2 regions of the Cobetia sp. 3AK genome follow, and region 2 is predicted to be linked to the other one. Evidence: riboswitches for the same ligand, from Rfam matches in the RefSeq annotation. Region 2 holds a riboswitch; the other holds the start of a gene.

Region 1 (4,145 bases), on a different contig from region 2:
TGCCGGGTCGGACTCGCGGAACAGCTTCCAGCCCTTGTCAGGGTGGTTGATCATCCAGGCGGTGGCTTCACCGACGGCGGACAGGAAGGCGGCGTACTGCTCGTGCTTGTGAGAATAGCTGTCGCTGTTGGCGACGAAGATCAGTTCGTCATACGTCGGCACGCCTTCTTCCTCGATGTAGAAGGCGCGGCCCTTGACGCCTTCCTGTGCCATCTGGGCGAGTTCGAAGTTGCGGAATGCCCCGGTGACGGCGTCGACCTTGCGGGTCAGCAGTGACGGCGTCAGCGAGAAGTTGACGTTGGTCAGGGTGATGTCATCCAGTGTCAGGCCGCTGTTCTGGAGCATGGTGGACAGCAGGACTTCCTCCACGCCACCGACGGAATAGCCGACACGCTTGCCCTTGAGGTCGGCCATCGACTGGATGTCACTGTCAGCCCGTACCACCACCACGTTGAGCGGGGTGGCCACCAGCGTGCCGATGCGCACCAGCGGCAGCCCTTGATCCACCTGCAGGTGCAGCTGGGGCTGATAGCTGATGGCGATGTCGACACGCTCCGCCGCGGCAAGCTTGGGGGGGACGCTGGGGTCTGCCGGAGCGATCAGCTCGACGTCCAGACCATGTTGCTTGAACAGGCCCAGTTCCTGAGCCAGCACCAGCGGCCCGTGGCCGGGATTGGTGTACCAGTCGAGCATGACCTTGAGGTGCGTGAGGGGCTTGGCATCGGTGGCGGCCGCTTGCGGGTCCTGCACATCGCCAGCGGCGGGGCGGGTCTGTTGCTCGGTCTCGGCAGTCTGCTTGGCAGAAGCGTATGGCTCGAGGGTGGCACCGTCCTGCCCGGTCTTGGTGACCGCTGCCGCTGCACTATCGCTGGCGGTCGGGGCCTGGGGCTCGGCGCTGGCGCCAGTCTCGGCTGACAGGGCGAAGGTGCTCAGGCTGAGGGTTGTCAGCAGCGTCGCGAAGAGGCAGGACAGCTTGCCGGAACGGCGGATCGCCGATGGCGAGAATGGCATGGCGGTATTCCTTGTGGTGTCGAGAATGTGAGGCCGTCAGGGCATCGCCTGACAGCCGGAAGCGCTCAGTTCAAACGGGTCAGGCGATCCCGATGCCAGGGCATCAGGCGACGCAGCAGGGCATCCAGCGTGAAATACAGCAGCAGCGAAAAGGCGACCAGCACCAGCAGAGCGGCGAACATCAGGTCGATTTCCATCCGGGCATTGGCATTGAGCATCAGATAGCCGAGGCCCTGACTTGCGCCGGCCCACTCACCGATGACGGCCCCGATGGGAGCGGCTGTCGCTGCCATGCGCACGCCGGAAGCCAATGCCGGCAGCGCGGCGGGCAGTTGGACATGCAGCAGCAGTCGCCACGGGCTGGCGCCCAGGGTGTGGGCGAGATCCAGCCAGCCCTGAGGGGTCTGTCGCAGGCCGTCGTAGCCGGTGGAGGCCACGGGGAAATAGATGATCAGCGTGGCCATCACGACCTTGGAGAGCATGTCATAGCCCAGCCACAGCACCAGCAGTGGAGCGATCGCGAACAGCGGGATCACCTGGCTGATCAGCAGCAATGGCAGCAGGGTGCGCCGCAGACGGGGGATGAACGCCAGTGCCAGCGCGGTGCTCAGTCCGAGAAGGACCCCCAGTACCAGCCCGCCAAGAATCTCGGCGAAGGTGATGCCGGCGTGGTGTGCCAGCATCGGAGCCTGACGGACCAGCACCTCCGCGACTGCCAGTGGCGCTGGCAGGATGTAGGGCGGCACGGCCGTGGTGATGATCACCAGTTGCCAGAGTCCCAGCAGGACGGCGGCGCTGATGGCGAGATGACGCAGGGCATGCAGGCGTTTCATGGCGTCTCCTCGCCGTCGCGCAGGCGTGTGATCAATTCGGACTGGGCCTGCTGCAGGGCGGGCAGGTCCAGCGGCACCGGGCGAGGCGGCGAGAGCCCCGGCAAGCGGTCGAGCACTGCCCCCTGCTGGCTGTCGCGGCCCGGACGCAGCACCAGCAGTTGGTCGGCCAGGCGCAACGCCTCGAGCGGGTCATGCGTGACCATCAGCACGGTGCGTCCGTCCAGCAGCCGGCTGGCGAGATCATGCAGTTCGAGTCGCGTGATGGCGTCCACTGCGGAGAAGGGCTCATCCATCATCACCACCGGAGCCTGCTGGTAGAGCGTTCGCGCCAATGCGACGCGTTGGCGTTGGCCGCCGGAGAGGGCGTCTGGCCAGGCCTGCTCGCGCCCCTCCAGACCCACCGCTGCCAGCAGTTCGCGGGCCCGCTCGGTATCGCGAGGGCGACGATGGAGGTCATCTCCCAGACACAGGTTGTCCAGCACCCGGCGCCAGGGCAGCAGCAGGTCCTGCTGCGCCATCCAGGCGACGCGACCCGCCAGTGGCTTGCCATCATCGGTGGTGAGTTCCAGCGTGTGATGGTCGGGCATCTCGAGGCCGGCCAGCAGGCGCAGCAGTGAGCTCTTGCCGCAGCCCGAGCGGCCCAGCAGGGCCGTCCAGCTTCCGGCATCCAGACGCGCCGACAGATCACGAAACAGCGTATGGCTGGCGTAATCGATGCGGGCGTTGTTGAGGGAGAGTCCCAGCGACACAGTGTCATCCGTGGTCAGGCGGCATGCCGAGGGGAGGAAGCACGCAGGGCGCCTGACGCTTGGGCAGGTGACCGGAATTCCCTCCGCCGGTATCAACCGGATCAGGTTCCAGGGGTTGCCATGCGACGTGACGCATCGGCTCTCAGCCCACTTTCGGGCACCCCCATCCAGGCCGACAGTGTACCGTCACCTGCCCGCCGGTTGCATCCCTGCCATCGTCGGGGTGGCTGTCGTGTGGCTATGCTGCATGGCCCGGTGTTGGGTATGCTATCGAGGTATCGCAGCCTCAAGGAGATCAACATGCCTGATACCCCGGATCTCTCGACCTGCTCCAGCGGTTATCCCGTGCCACCGCAGCGACCCGTGATGCCAGACGCGACATCCGTGCCCAGTGGCTGGCCGGAGGATGCGCTGACTCGCCGTCTTTCCACCTATCTGGGGCATGCGCTGGAGCCGCTGGCACTTGCCTGGCCGGATAGTGCCAATTGGTTGTGGCGGCAGCGTGGCGGCACCCCCGGCCTGATCAAGCTGGCGCGGACCGGCCCGGATCACGACCCCTTCTGGCGAGCGATGCGCGGTGTCTTCGGCGCCGATCGCTGGGCGCAACCTGAGGCCCTGACACGGCTGGCGGGCGCGTTGCCGGCGCGTTTGCCCATCCCTCCGCTGCCGCTGACCTATCTGGGACGTCTCGATGGCGCGCCCGTCTGGCATCTGCCGTGGTCCAGCGGTCAGCCCAGTGATCTCAGTGACACCTTCTGTGAGTTGTTGGGAGATCAGGTCGGGCGGCTGCATCAGGACACCGTGTCCGGCTTTGGTCAGCCCCTTGCCCAGCCCATGCCGTTGCTGCATTGGAATGCCCGCGTGACGCGTTTTCTCGCGCGCCATCCCCTGTCCCATGAGCTGGGGGACCTGCCATCACGTACCTTCTCGCATCCCGCTCGCGCCGTCTGGAGTCTGCCGGACCTGCGCGCGGACCAATATCTGTGCGCCGCCACCGGCTGGGTATGGAGCGACTGGGAGGCACTGGTGTGGGCTCCGATCGAGTTCGACTGGGCACTGATCGAGTTGTTGCTGGAGACGCCGAGTCAGCGTGAGGCCTTCCTCGCCGGTTATTCGCGTCATGGGCGCATGGTCGATATCGACGGTCAGCGTGAGCTGTGCCGAGCCCTGTTGTGGGCGATGGAAGCCTTCGGTCCGACCCGCTACGCCGAGCTGGCGGCAGCCCCGGCCTGGGTGTCGCCGAGAAGCCTGACATGTTGATCGCAAGTCCATGAATATTTGAGAAATTTCTCTGCAGCCTCGTCGCTGACATGGAATACTGTCTCTGGGCCGTCGCAGACGTGATTCGAGACTTGGTGCCGGGAATGGCGGGGGAGCACACGTGGTAGAGAATCTGAACTATTACTTCTTGCTGGCGGGCATGCTCATCGCCTTGAGCGTGCTGGCAAGTCGGGTCTCGGCTCGTCTCGGCATGCCCCTGCTGTTGCTGTTCCTGGGACTCGGCATGCTGGCGGGGGAGGATGGCGTGCTCGGCATCCAGTTCGATGATGCC
Region 2 (4,145 bases):
TCAGGCGAGCGTCTACAACGCCCATCCGGTCTTCCGGGTGGGCGTTCGCGCGTCTGAGGCATCGCTGGGGAGGTGGGGAGGCGCGCGACGCTAGCGGCGAGCGTCGCCTTGGGCCACAATGTGCTGCCACGCCGCCGGTGATTGCCGGCGGCATTTATTCGATCAGTGACAGGTGATAGACATGGCACAGGCCACAGCGCGTCATATTCTCGTTTCCAGCGAAGAACAGTGTGCAGCTCTCAAGACCGAAATCGAGAACGGCCGCGATTTCGCTGATGCCGCTCGCGAGCACTCCTCCTGCCCGTCCGGTCGCAGTGGCGGTGACCTGGGCGCCTTCGGCCCGGGCATGATGGTCAAGGAATTCGACGAAGTCGTGTTCAGCGCACCGATCAACACCGTGCAGGGCCCGGTGAAGACCCAGTTCGGTTATCACCTGCTGGAAGTCACCAGCCGCACGTGATCTCTGGATCACGCTCATGACACGTCATGAGCGGTTGGCAGCAGGCCATTGAAAACGCCCCGACCAGTGATGGTCGGGGCGTTTTTCGTGCGGCTCAGCACGTCAGCCTTTCGTGCGCCAATCCCTCTACCTATACCTCCTGATAGAGCTGGCTGCCTTCGCGCTTGAACTTGTCAGCCTGCTCCTGCATGCCGGCCATCACGCTGTCGGCGTCACCGGTCAGGCCGTGTTCGTTGGCGTAGTCGCGGACTTCCTGGGTGATCTTCATCGAGCAGAACTTCGGCCCGCACATGGAGCAGAAGTGGGCGACCTTGGCCGAATCCTTGGGCAGCGTCTCGTCGTGGAAGCTGCGCGCGGTGTCCGGGTCAAGGCCCAGATTGAACTGGTCTTCCCAGCGGAACTCGAAGCGTGCCTTGGAGAGTGCATTGTCACGACGTTGCGCGCCCGGATGCCCCTTGGCCAGGTCCGCGGCATGCGCGGCGATCTTGTAGGTGATGATGCCAGTCTTGACGTCGTCCTTGTTGGGCAGGCCCAGGTGCTCCTTGGGGGTCACGTAGCAGAGCATGGCGCAGCCGAACCAGCCGATCATCGCGGCACCGATACCGGAGGTGATGTGGTCGTAGCCCGGGGCGATGTCGGTGGTCAGCGGACCGAGGGTATAGAAGGGCGCCTCGTCGCACTCGCTGAGCTGCTTGTCCATGTTCTCCTTGATCAGGTGCATCGGCACGTGACCCGGACCTTCGATCATGACCTGGACATCGTGCTGCCAGGCGATCTTCGTCAGCTCGCCGAGCGTCTCGAGCTCGCCGAACTGGGCGGCGTCATTGGCATCGGCCACCGAGCCCGGGCGCAGGCCATCGCCCAGTGACAGGCTGATGTCGTAGGCCTTGCAGATCTCGCAGATGTCCTCGAAGTGGCGATAGAGGAAGCTTTCCTCGTGATGTGCCAGACACCACTTGGCCATGATCGAGCCACCGCGCGAGACGATGCCGGTCACGCGGCTGGCGGTCAGCGGCACATAGCGCAGCAGGACGCCGGCGTGGATGGTGAAGTAGTCGACGCCTTGCTCGGCCTGCTCGATCAGCGTGTCGCGGAAGATCTCCCAATCAAGATTCTCCGCCACGCCATCGACCTTCTCCAGCGCCTGATAGATCGGCACCGTGCCGATGGGTACGGGAGAGTTGCGCAGAATCCATTCACGGGTCTCGTGGATGTTGGCGCCGGTCGAGAGATCCATCACGGTGTCGGAGCCCCAGCGGATCGCCCAGGTCATCTTGTCGACCTCTTCCTCGATGGAGGAGGTGACCGCCGAGTTGCCCAGGTTGCCGTTGACCTTCACCAGGAAGTTGCGGCCGATGATCATCGGCTCGCTTTCCGGGTGATTGATGTTGGCGGGAATGATGGCGCGGCCACGCGCGACTTCCTCACGCACGAATTCGGCGGTGATCTCGTCGGGCAGGTTGGCGCCGAAGCTGTGACCCGGGTGCTGGTGGCCCAGAATGCTCTCGACGGAGTCGCTGCCCTGATATTCCTCACGCAGCGCGATACGACGCTGATTCTCACGAATCGCGATGTACTCCATCTCCGGCGTGATGATGCCCTGGCGCGCATAGTGCAGCTGGGTGACATTCTTGCCCGGCAGGGCACGACGCGGGCGGTGGTCCAGCTCGAAACGCAGGGACGACAGGCGCAGGTCGGCCTGGCGCACGCGACCATATTCGCTGCTCAGCTGATTGAGCTGTTCGGTATCGCCGCGTTCCTCGATCCACTTCTCGCGCAGCGGTGCCAGCCCGCGACGAATGTCGATCTCGACCGCTGGGTCGGTGTAGGGGCCGGAGGTGTCGTAGACGACGATCGGAGGATTCTCTTCCAGGCCGCTGGAGGTCTGGGTCGGCGAGCAGCCGATCTCGCGCATGGGCACGCGGATGTCCGGGCGGGAGCCTTCGATATAGATCTTGCGCGAGCCGCTCAGCGGCGCGATGGCGGCGGCGTCGACGCGGGCTTCGCTGGCGAGATGGCGACTGCCATCCTTGCGACCGGGACGTGCGCGCGCCTTCGGCGCAGCCTCAGGCTGGGGGGCGAGCGACGGTTCGGCGGCGTTGGTGGCTTGCGGATCTTGAGTCGTGGGGGTAGTGCTCATGCAGGTCTCCTCAAAGGGCGACGTCACGGCTGACGTCATCATGGGAAGACCGTGCGCAGGGAGAGGATGGCCATCGCCGATTCCGCACCAGTGCAATGGTTCGGGGGCGAGGCGGCCGCGGGCAGCGGCTGACCATCAGCTTGATTCCTACGCCGGTCCTAACCGGTTCAGGTTCCACGGGACCCCTTGCTGGCAGCCTCGCCCATTTGGCGGCGAGGTGATGCATGCAGGATCTCAGCCGGTTCCACCGGCACCCCGTCAAGCGTGCTCAGAGTTCAATGCGGGCATGACCTGTGCTGAGCGTTGTGCTGGCCCAGGTCATCGTGCTCGCATTCAGGCTCTGATGGCCTGTGGTGTGTCTGGATGATTGGCGAGAGGACCACGTCCCCAGGCCGATGAAAATCGGTGTGTCTTCCGTTCGCGCAGGCGCGGCCTGTCAGGCGACGGCCTGCCACGGATCAGTCGCGATCAAGCCCCATCTGCCAGAAGTCGATCTCGAGACGCGTCGCATCGCGGAAGACATCCACCAGTTCGCCCAGTCGGCGCTCCGAGACCTCCGAGAGCCGAGCGTCCAGCCATTCACGTTCGGCGTCCACCGCTTCCTTGAAGTCATCGCTGGAGTACATCGCGATCCAGTCCGCGTACGGATTGTCCTCGATCTCGGTGGTGTCCTGATCCAGCAGCCACTCGGCGATCTCGCCGTAGCCGATCAGGCAGGGCGCGAGCGCCACGTGCAGATCGAGCAGGTCGCCGCGCTGGCCGCAATCCAGTACGTAACGGGTATAGGCCAGGGTGGCGCGGGATTCCGGCAGCTCACTCAGGTCATCCTCGCTGATGCCCCACTCGCTGCAGTAGCCGATATGCAGATCGAGCTCGGTATTGAGGATGGTGTCGAGACTGGCCGTGGCCTGACGCAGCTCCGCGAGGGTGCGGCTCTTGTAGGCGGCCAGCGCCCAGGCGCGCGCGAAGTGGATCAGGAACAGGTAGTCCTGCTGCAGGTAATGGCGGAAGGACTCCTCTGGCAGACGACCTTCCCCGAGCTGGCGAACGAAGTCATGCTCGAGATAGTCGCGCCATTCCTCGGCGCAGGCACTGGTCAGGTCTGAAAAGCTGGGCATCGACGCATCCCTCGGTGAGCGTGCTGCCAATCCGTGATGGAGTGGCAAAGGTCTGGCTCGAGCGTGGTCAGGTCCGGCAATCTGCAGGGAAAAAGCGGGGGGAGGTGCGGCGTTCACCTGGAAGAGGTGAAGATGATGTGCGGCAACACTTCGCGCTTGATCCCTACGCCGGTACTAACCGGATCAGGTTCGGCGGGATCGTCATACACGCACCTCGATGCAAGGCCTCGAACAGTGCGAATGACATCTCAGCCGGTCTTACCGGCACCCCGTCAAGCTGTGACTCAGACGTCACGATATCTCGAGTGTAACAGTCCTGCGGTGCAGGAAAAGCCTCTGCCGCCCTAAAACCCATGCGACTTTGGGAGGCCTTCTGCGATGCGGAAAGGGCCTCCTGCGATGCCGAAAGGGCTTCCTGCAATGCGGG

Evidence for each region. A riboswitch is a leader RNA that binds a small molecule or an ion and turns the genes downstream of it on or off. The one in region 2 is predicted to bind thiamine pyrophosphate.
Region 1: it holds a riboswitch for thiamine pyrophosphate, as region 2 does, so the genes downstream of both, QD228_RS14535 (ABC transporter ATP-binding protein) here and thiC (phosphomethylpyrimidine synthase ThiC) in region 2, are expected to answer to the same signal.

What each region holds. Positions count from the first base shown of each region.
Region 1 covers NZ_JARWKR010000011.1:19,917-24,061, reverse strand. The annotation lists gene QD228_RS14545 (ABC transporter substrate-binding protein) at 1-1,011, opposite strand, end outside; gene QD228_RS14540 (ABC transporter permease) at 1,077-1,844, opposite strand; gene QD228_RS14535 (ABC transporter ATP-binding protein) at 1,841-2,593, opposite strand; TPP riboswitch at 2,655-2,768, opposite strand; gene QD228_RS14530 (hypothetical protein) at 2,894-3,853, shown strand; gene QD228_RS14525 (potassium/proton antiporter) at 3,975-4,145, shown strand, end outside.
Region 2 covers NZ_JARWKR010000002.1:315,017-319,161, forward strand. The annotation lists gene QD228_RS03815 (peptidylprolyl isomerase) at 182-460, shown strand; gene thiC (phosphomethylpyrimidine synthase ThiC) at 591-2,600, opposite strand; TPP riboswitch at 2,728-2,868, opposite strand; gene tenA (thiaminase II) at 3,059-3,718, opposite strand; TPP riboswitch at 3,862-4,000, opposite strand.